Regions from separate parts of the Bradyrhizobium sp. URHC0002 genome, predicted to be linked through region 1. Evidence: predicted binding sites of a transcription regulator. Region 1 holds the regulator's gene; each other region holds the start of a gene.

The links. The regulator LexA, encoded in region 1, represses DNA repair genes until DNA is damaged. The targets are predictions, from matches to a motif close to TGTTCNNNNTGTGTTCNG.
Region 2: a site for LexA is predicted at 1,297-1,314, ahead of ruvC (crossover junction endodeoxyribonuclease RuvC). Genes of this name have one in related genera too.
Region 3: a site for LexA is predicted at 1,168-1,185, ahead of ACVWVY_RS40960 (PA0069 family radical SAM protein). Genes of this name have one in related genera too.
Region 4: a site for LexA is predicted at 1,337-1,354, ahead of ACVWVY_RS14455 (ribonuclease T2 family protein). Genes of this name have one in related genera too.

Annotation. Positions count from the first base shown of each region.
Region 1 covers NZ_JBSSCF010000001.1:5,412,313-5,414,511, reverse strand. The annotation lists gene ACVWVY_RS26405 (molybdopterin molybdotransferase MoeA) at 1-531, shown strand, start outside; gene lexA (transcriptional repressor LexA) at 722-1,429, shown strand; gene ACVWVY_RS26395 (hypothetical protein) at 1,658-2,080, shown strand.
Region 2 covers NZ_JBSSCF010000001.1:2,320,085-2,322,283, reverse strand. The annotation lists gene ruvA (Holliday junction branch migration protein RuvA) at 125-742, opposite strand; gene ruvC (crossover junction endodeoxyribonuclease RuvC) at 739-1,266, opposite strand; gene ACVWVY_RS11000 (YebC/PmpR family DNA-binding transcriptional regulator) at 1,477-2,199, opposite strand, start outside.
Region 3 covers NZ_JBSSCF010000001.1:8,496,079-8,498,277, reverse strand. The annotation lists gene ACVWVY_RS40970 (glycosyl transferase) at 23-595, opposite strand; gene ACVWVY_RS40965 (DUF3551 domain-containing protein) at 780-1,046, opposite strand; gene ACVWVY_RS40960 (PA0069 family radical SAM protein) at 1,207-2,199, shown strand, end outside.
Region 4 covers NZ_JBSSCF010000001.1:3,002,352-3,004,550, forward strand. The annotation lists gene ACVWVY_RS14450 (calcium-binding protein) at 1-459, shown strand, start outside; gene ACVWVY_RS14455 (ribonuclease T2 family protein) at 613-1,293, opposite strand; gene ACVWVY_RS14460 (hypothetical protein) at 1,408-1,830, opposite strand; gene ACVWVY_RS14465 (hypothetical protein) at 2,051-2,199, shown strand, end outside.

The DNA of each region.
Region 1 (2,199 bases):
GCCACCGCGCAAGGCATCCGCCGTGCGCGCGAGCTTGAAGCAGATATCCTGATCACCATGGGCGGGGCCTCGGTCGGCGACCATGACCTCGTCAAGCGGTCGCTGGAGGCCGAGGGCACGGCCATGGCGTTCTGGCGCATAGCGATGCGGCCGGGCAAGCCGATGATGCACGGCAGGCTGGGGGCGATGCGGGTGATCGGCCTGCCCGGCAATCCCGTCTCCTCCTATGTCTGCGGCTTCCTGTTTCTGGTGCCGTTGATTCGCGCGCTATCGGGCCGCGACAGCATCCATCACGTCAGAGAAAGCGCCCTGCTGGGTCGCGATCTCGCCGCCAACGACCAGCGCGAAGACTATCTTCGGGCACGCCTCGAAGCGCGCGAAGACGGCACGCTGGTCGCGGTGCCGGTGACCCACCAGGACTCGTCCCTATTGGGGAATCTCGCTGCGGCACGGGCACTTGTGATACGTCCGCCGTTCGCGCCGGCAGCGGCCAAGGGTTCGCCTTGCGAGCTGCTCCGGCTGCCGGAATGACGCCCTGAGCGGCCAAGCCGTAATGCGTTCACCTGAAATTAAGTGGTTGCGGAACACATATCGAACATATAGTGTCCGTTCATGATTTGTTTCGACTGCTAGTGTTTGTGGTTGGGGGTTTTGGGGACTCCCGCGATGGACCCTGACGATTCGAGACCGAGAGACGACGCCAACCGGGGGATTGCTCGCGATGCTTACGCGCAAACAGTATGAACTTCTGCGTTTCATCAACGAACGGCTGAAAGAAGCCGGCGTACCGCCCTCCTTCGACGAGATGAAGGACGCGCTCGATCTGCGTTCGAAATCCGGAATCCACCGCCTCATTACGGCGCTGGAGGAGCGCGGCTTCATCCGCCGCCTGCCCAACCGCGCCCGCGCCATCGAAGTCATCAAGCTGCCCGAGCTTGCCGGGGCCGGCGGCGGCAACGGCCGCCGCGGCTTCACGCCGAGCGTCATCGAAGGCACGCTCGGCAAGCGCTCGGTGAGCGTGCCGACTGCCGAGGACGACGGCAATCGCCCGGTCGCCGTCCCCGTGATGGGCCGGATCGCCGCCGGTACGCCGATCGAGGCGCTACAGACCCGCAGCCACACGATCAGCGTGCCGCCTGACATGCTCGGCTCCGGCGAACATTACGCGCTCGAAGTGCGCGGCGATTCCATGGTCGACGCCGGCATTCTCGACGGCGACATGGCGCTGATCCAGCGCAACGAAACCGCCGACACCGGCGACATCGTGGTGGCGCTGATCGACGAGGAGGAAGCCACGCTGAAACGCTTCCGCCGCCGCGGCGCCTCGATTGCGCTTGAACCGGCCAATGCCTCCTACGAAGTCCGCATCCTGCCGCCGAACCGGGTCCGGATTCAGGGCAAGCTGATCGGGCTGTACCGGAAATATTGACCGTCCGGTTCGCGGACATGCCTGCGACGGCAGCCCCGGCCCTGGGCCGGGGTTTTTTGTGCGCGATTGGAACCCCAAATTGAGTTAGCGCGTTTGTGATTTAGACGCAGTGCGCCAGTCGCAGAAATGCCCAGAAACAAGAAAACGCTCTGCGCCAAGTCCACTCTGATAGAGGCCTGTGCCTCCTGCCAGACACGGGTCAGCTATCTCAAACGAGGGAGCCATCCGATGTGTGACTATAGCCTGCATGCTGTGAAGACGCGGCCTGCCCAGGTCGGCGAGACGCTGATCTCCACGACATTCCGCGGGACATCGACCCGCGGCTTTGCGTCGGAACGCGAACCAGCCGTGGCGGTCTGCATGCTTCCCGGCACCGAACTCGCGTTCGCCGAGGACGTCAGATACGACAACCGCTGGATCTGGACGCGAACCACCGACTGGCGCGTCGGCAAGTTCAACCAGATCGAACCCGAAGTGGCCGATCGCCACCATGACGCGATCGAATTTCCGGACGGAAGCCATGTGCTGGTGACGCAGCTTTGCGAAGGCCAGCGCGCGACCGTGCTGCAATTGCCGGTCGTTCAGACCGATGGCGAACGTACACCGAAGGTGACGGAAGCGCCGCCGGCCGAATTCATCGTGACCGGATAAGCGACGCACATGCGATCCGCCGGTTCAAGCCGGCGGATCATGGTGGTATAGTTTTCGAGAACTCGGCGCCGAGGGGCAGTCGGTGGTCAATAAGGTTACATGGCAGAGAGCCGGACGCG
Region 2 (2,199 bases), 3.1 Mb from region 1:
GGAGAATGCGTTCCTTTAGTCAGATCGTAGGGTGGGAAAAGGCGCTTTGCGCCGTGCCCACCCTCTCCCCGGTTATATCAAATGGTGGGCACGCTTCGCTTTGCCCACCCTACGGTCTCGACACTCATTTCGACAATTCCTTCAAGCCCAGCCGGATCAGTTGCGCCGTCTCGGCCTTCTCGCCAGCGCTGCGAGAGGCAGCGGCGATGGCCGCAGCTGCCTGGGGCTGGCCGTAGCCGAGATTGACCAGCGCGGAGATCGCATCCGTGACCGGGCGCGGCGCGCGGTGGTCGTCGACCGCGCCAGCAAGATGCACGACGGCGGGATCGACATTGGCAAAGGCCGGCGCCTTGTCCTTCAATTCGCTGACGATACGTTCGGCGACTTTCGGGCCGACGCCGGGCGTGCGCGATACCGCGGCCTTGTCGCGCAGCGCAATCGCATTGGCGAGTTCGGTCGGCGGCAGCGTCGAGAGCACGGCGAGTGCGACCTTGGCGCCGACGCCCTGCACGGTCTGCAGCAGGCGGAACCATTCGCGCTCGGTATCGGTGCGGAAGCCGAATAGCTTTATTTGATCCTCGCGCACGTATGTCTCGATCGACAGCACCGCCGCATCGCCCGGCGATGGCAGCGCCTGCAGCGTGCGCGACGAGCAATGCACCTGATAGCCGACGCCGCCGACGTCGAGGATCACATAATCCTCGCCGTAGGAATCGATCAGGCCTTTCAGTTTGCCGATCATAGGCTCGCTACCCTTAGCCGCAGCGCTGCGCCCTGGCGGTGATGGGCGTGCGTGATGGCGATCGCCAGCGCATCGGCGGCGTCGGCGGATTTCGGCTCGGCCTTCGGCAGCAGGATCTTCAGCATCACAGCGATCTGGTTCTTGTCGGCGTGTCCGGCGCCGACCACAGTCTTCTTCACTTGATTGGGCGCATATTCCGCAACCGATATGCCGAACATCGCAGGCCCGAGCATGGCAACGCCCCTCGCCTGGCCGAGTTTGAGCGTGGCGACGCCGTCCTTGTTCACAAAGGTCTGTTCGACCGCAGCCTCCGCCGGCCTGAAATCGCCGAGCACTGTGGCGAGCCCTTCATGGATCGCCAAGAGGCGGCTGGCCAGCGGCAGATCGTCCGGCGGCTCCACCGAACCGCAGCCGATGAAGACGAGCCGGTTGCCCTCGGTCTCGATCACGCCCCAGCCGGTGCGGCGCAGGCCGGGGTCGATGCCGATGATCCGAACGGGTTGGCGAATCGGTGGGGGTTTCATGGCCTAGTGATAACGCCAGAGCCGGGTGAACGAAACATAAAGAGAACGGAAATCCCCTGCCCGGGACGTCGATACGCCTTCCCATGTCATCCCCGCGAAAGCGGGGATCCAGTACGCCGCGGCTTCTCGGGACCAAACCAGGTCTCTGGAATACTGGATCGCCCGGTCAAGCCGGCGACGACAGCGGAATGTGGAGGCGCAAGGGACGACCTATCCGCCCATCTTGGCGACCAGTGCGTCCGAAATCTCGAAATTGGCATAGACGTTCTGGACGTCGTCGTGCTCGTTCAAAAGGTCCATCAGCTTCAACAGCTTCTCGCCGGTCTCGTCGTCGACGGCGATGGTGTTCTGCGGCTTCCAGGTCAGCGCCGCCTTGCGGGCTTCGCCGAATTTCGCTTCCAGCGCCTTGGCGACCTCGCGAAAGGTTTCCTGCGAGGCGTAGATCTCGTGGCCGCCTTCGCTGGAAACCACATCGTCGGCGCCGGCCTCGATCGCTGCATCCAGCATCGCGTCGTCGGAGGCTTTGCTGGAATCATATTCGATGATGCCGGTGCGGTCGAACATGAAGGCGACCGAGCCGGTCTCGCCGAGATTGCCGCCGGACTTGGCGAAGAAGGAACGGATGTCGGAGGCGGCGCGGTTGCGGTTGTCCGTCAGCGCCTCGACGATCACGGCGACGCCGCCGGGGCCGTAGCCCTCGTAGCGGATTTCGTCGTAGCTCTCGCTGTCGCCGCCGGTCGCCTTCTTGATGGCGCGCTCGATATTGTCCTTCGGCATGTTTTCCTGGCGCGCCGCGATCACGGCCGCGCGCAGCCGCGGATTCATGGCCGGGTCCGGGGTTCCGAGCTTGGCCGCCACCGTGATTTCCCGCGCCAGCTTGCCGAACAGTTTCGACTTCTGGGCATCCTGCTTGCCCTTGCGGTGCATGATGTT
Region 3 (2,199 bases), 3.1 Mb from region 1:
GATATTTTTTGTCTGGGACGCCCTAGGCGACGACCGTGATCCGGCTGCGCAACTGGGTGCGCGAGGCGCGGCCGAGCTGGCGCAACAGCCGCGTCTCGGAACGGCGGGAATCCGGCCGGTAGCCGCCAAGCCGTTCATAATGATCGCGCGCGATCAGAAGTCCCTGTTCCGCCGACGGTCCGGCAATCATCCGGGCGACGAATTTGAAGCCGTCGCGCAGCCGCGTTTCGGCATAGGGCGAGCGGGCGTAGCGAAACACCCCGGCGCGCGGCCGGTCGCTGCTCGATACGTTCTGGATGAACTGCGTGGTCTCTTCGATCCAGCCGCTGTCGAGCACCGCGCCGGCATGCAGGAACATGAGCCATGGCGAGCGCGCCGCGCGCGCACCGGCGGCCAGCGCCGCGGCGCGTGTTCCTTCAAACCCGAGAAAGCGGCAGCCGGCGACGTCGGCCACCCGTTCGATCACGCCGTTGCCGGCCCGGTCGACCAACAGCACCTCGCGGATGATGCCGGCTGCGGCGCCCGGCACCAGCGCCGCCAGCGTTGCGACGGCGGGCTGCTCGACGCCTTCGGTTGGAATGATCACGCTCAACATGAATGAGGCTTCGGTGGCTCATAGGGGCAAAAACGCTGCACTGTTATCACCTTGTCACAATCAAAGCAGCCGTTGGCGTGCAGTTTTTTGCGGCAACCTCCGGCGGTCATCGCGCGGCGTCCGTCCCGGCCCGGATTAACATTGTCCGCGGGCGACCAGAAGCGGCATGGTTGGCCGGATCTAGTCAGCGGCGCCGAACGCGGCCGTCAGCGCGATCCGGCATCCTCGGGCCTCGATAGGGATTGTCCGAGCACGAACCGCCTCGCCCCGAGATTGTTGCCATACACTGCGCATAGGTGGCGAAATCGCATTGGGTGGTTCCCCCGCCCTCGCTGTAGGTCCTGGCGCACACCGGCGCATTGGCGTCGGCCCGGGCGGTCAAGGCTCCCAGCGAGGTGACGGCCGCGATAACAAGTGCGAAGGCAGCGGTCTTTAGAAACGTTTTCGACATTTTGTTCGCTCCAGGCTGGTTGGGTTGCGATCGAACGGGCCGTGAGACGGCGATCGTAGGCTTCGACGACCCCGAATTACGAAGCCAGCAGCCTCCGGGTTGCGGTGGACACGCGAATGTGTGTTCTTGATTTGTTCTATTTGCGTGCTATGTTCTCTTCATGAGCCCAGCATCCTCTCATGCCCTCAAGCACCCGCCGGTCACGGCGCCCTCCGAACCGGCGGGTGCGACACCTTTTCCCGAGCTCGCGGTCGCCATTGAAAGCAAGCGACGGCGCGGCCGCGGGGCGCAATCCAACCAGAGCGGCCGGTTCGAGGCCGAAGCGCGGGTCGCCTTCGACGATGGCTGGCAGAGCCTGGACGAACTGCCGCCGTTCAAGACGACGGTTTCGCTCGATACCTCGCGCAAGGTCATCACCCGCAACGACTCGCCCGACATCGGCTTCGACCGTTCGATCAATCCCTATCGCGGCTGTGAGCACGGCTGCGTCTATTGCTTCGCGCGGCCGACCCATGCCTTTCTCGGCCTGTCGCCGGGGCTCGATTTCGAATCCAAGCTGCTCGCCAAGCCGGACGCGCCGGAACTGCTCGAGAAGGAACTGGCCGCCCCGGGTTACGAGCCGCGCATGATCGCGATCGGCACCAACACCGATCCCTATCAGCCGATCGAGCGCGAATACAAAATCATGCGCGGCATTCTCGAAGTGCTGGATCGAGCCGGCCATCCCGTCGGCATCGTCACCAAATCGGCGCTGGTGACGCGCGACATCGATATTCTGCAGCGCATGGCGAAGCGCAATCTGGCCAAGGTCGCGATTTCGGTCACCACGCTCGATCCCAAGCTTGCGCGCACCATGGAGCCGCGCGCCTCGACGCCGCCGAAGCGGCTGGAGGCGTTGCGGCAATTGTCGGAAGCCGGCATTCCCGCGACCGTGATGGTCGCCCCGGTGATTCCCGCGCTGAACGATTCCGAGATCGAGCGCATTCTCGATGCCGCAGCCCATGCCGGCGTCAAGGAGGCAAGCTACGTGCTGCTGCGGCTGCCGCTGGAAGTGCGCGACCTGTTTCGCGAATGGCTGATGGCGAACTATCCCGACCGTTACCGTCACGTCTTCACCCTGATCCGCGACATGCGCGGCGGGCGCGACTACGAC
Region 4 (2,199 bases), 2.4 Mb from region 1:
GATAATATCAGCGCCTATGACTATGCGGTTGTCGACGCCGGTACCGGTAACGACAGCGTGCACACATACTCATATGCGACGGTCTCAGCCGGCGACGGCGATGACAACGTGCGGACCAATGATTATTCCGTCGTCGATGGTGGCGCGGGCAACGATGGGATCTGGGTCGGCGGATCTTCGACCGTGACGGGCGGCGCCGGCGACGATCACATCAATGTATCGGGTGATAATTCCACGATCAATTTTGCCAAGGGTGACGGCAACGATCTCGTTCGGATCGACAACGGCAGCGACAGCGTCGATTTCGCGATCAGTGGTTATTCGCTGAATGATGTTATCGTCACCCAGCAGTTCGGCAGGACCACTGTAAACTTCAAGGGCTCGAACGATTCCATTGCTTTCAATGGATCGGCACGACTGAGCTTCGCCGATCACACCAGTGTGGATATCAGCGCCTGACGCAGCTTTGGCGTGGAAGGATCCCGGCCATCCACGTGCTTTGCAGACGACGATAAAGCCGTGGATGACCGGGAACGCAGACAACTCTGGGTAGTCTGCGCAAGTGGGCCGCGATGCCTTGGTATATTGCCTTGGCGTGGCGGAAGAGGATCTTCAGCCGCCGCGCACCGGCGGCATCACCACTTCGTCGCGGCGGCAGGCGCGGCGGTCGATTTCCTCGCAGGCGTGAAATTGCATGTCCTTGCTCAGGCAGATCCGTACTTCGCTCAGGCGCCGGCCGGAGCAGGTCACCGAAATCGCCGAACTGCTCAGGCCCGGGTTGATCCTGATGAAGGCCGCCTCGAGATCGCTCGGAGCAACGGTTTTCTGCTCCGACAATTGCAGGAATTCCTCGGGGATCTTCACCGCCGCGCGCGCCTTGCGGATGCTCTCGAAATAGGCCCGCGCGCCAAGGCCCGAACAGGTGCCGTGCTTGTCCCACTCGTTGAAGATCAGGCCGGGCGCCGGCATCAGGTCCAGCATCGAGGTCATGATGTTGCGATCGAGCCGCGGCGAGGGCCGCTGGCAATATTCGGGAAAGCCGCGCTCATATTGCGGCCACAGGCCGTGGACAACGAAGGAATAGGGCCGTTCGCACTGGACCTGTGAGCGCCCGCTATTGCCGCGCTCGGCCGCCGCCTCACAGAACGAGGGCGACCAGGAAAGGGCCAGGACGTAAAAATCGAACTCGCCCGGGGCGTTCTGTCGGCGGTCCTGGGCGGACGCCATACCGGCGGAGGCGACAACAAGCGCCAGCGAAATCAGAAGCCGCAACATATTGACGGATCGGTGCATCCAACGCCCCCTCTACTCGACTACCGGGAGCCTAGCAGGGAGATGGAACATTTCAAGAACAAAATTGCATTGCCCGCAGCGCCAGCCGCGGGTGTCCATTCAATCGGGCGCGAATCAGGGCCGGGCGGCCCGGCAGCCCGGGCTATACGCCCAGTTGCGGTCAAGTCCGGTCACGCACCATTCGACGCCCTGTCCGAAGCCGGCGAAACCGCCATCCTCGATGATCGAATAGTGCACGGTGCGCATCTTGCCGTCGCTAAGCATCACGTCGCCGCTGCAGAAACGGCGCGGAATATTGTCAGATTGCCAGGGCCGGAACGCGGTTTCATGGATCCGGCCAAAGCCGGTGATAACAAGCGCCGAATTCCAGAACTTGCCCTCCTTCTCCTGGAACTGCGACGCAATCGTCGACAGCGCCCGCTCGCATTCGGCGACGCGGCCGTCATAGCTCGGGCCGAACAGCCCGAAATTCAATTCCAACGGGTTGGCGGCCTGGGCGGCATGGCTGAAGGCCAGCAGGGCGAGCACCGCCGTCATCGGGCCAAGTGTTTTGGGGCCGAGGGCTCTCAAGGATGTGAACAGGTTGCGCATGGGGAATCCGCCGGTAAACCAACGCCCGAGACGGTGCCGCGAAGCCCTGACGAGGTCAAGTGCAGCGCGGCAACACCTGACAGCTAAGTCCGCCTCGTGCCTTGAGTATTCTTTTCACGGCGGTCGGCGCACACTATGGTGGGCTTCAAGCGAAATGGAGTCTGCGATGCGAAGAATTGTGGCCGCGAGCCTGATTGCCATGGGCGGAATGCTGGCGGGCGCGCCGGTGCAGGCGCAATGGTGGGACATCGACACGGTGCCGCCGTTCAAGGGCAACGACACCGGCGGCATCATCGCCTATACGCTCGCGACGCA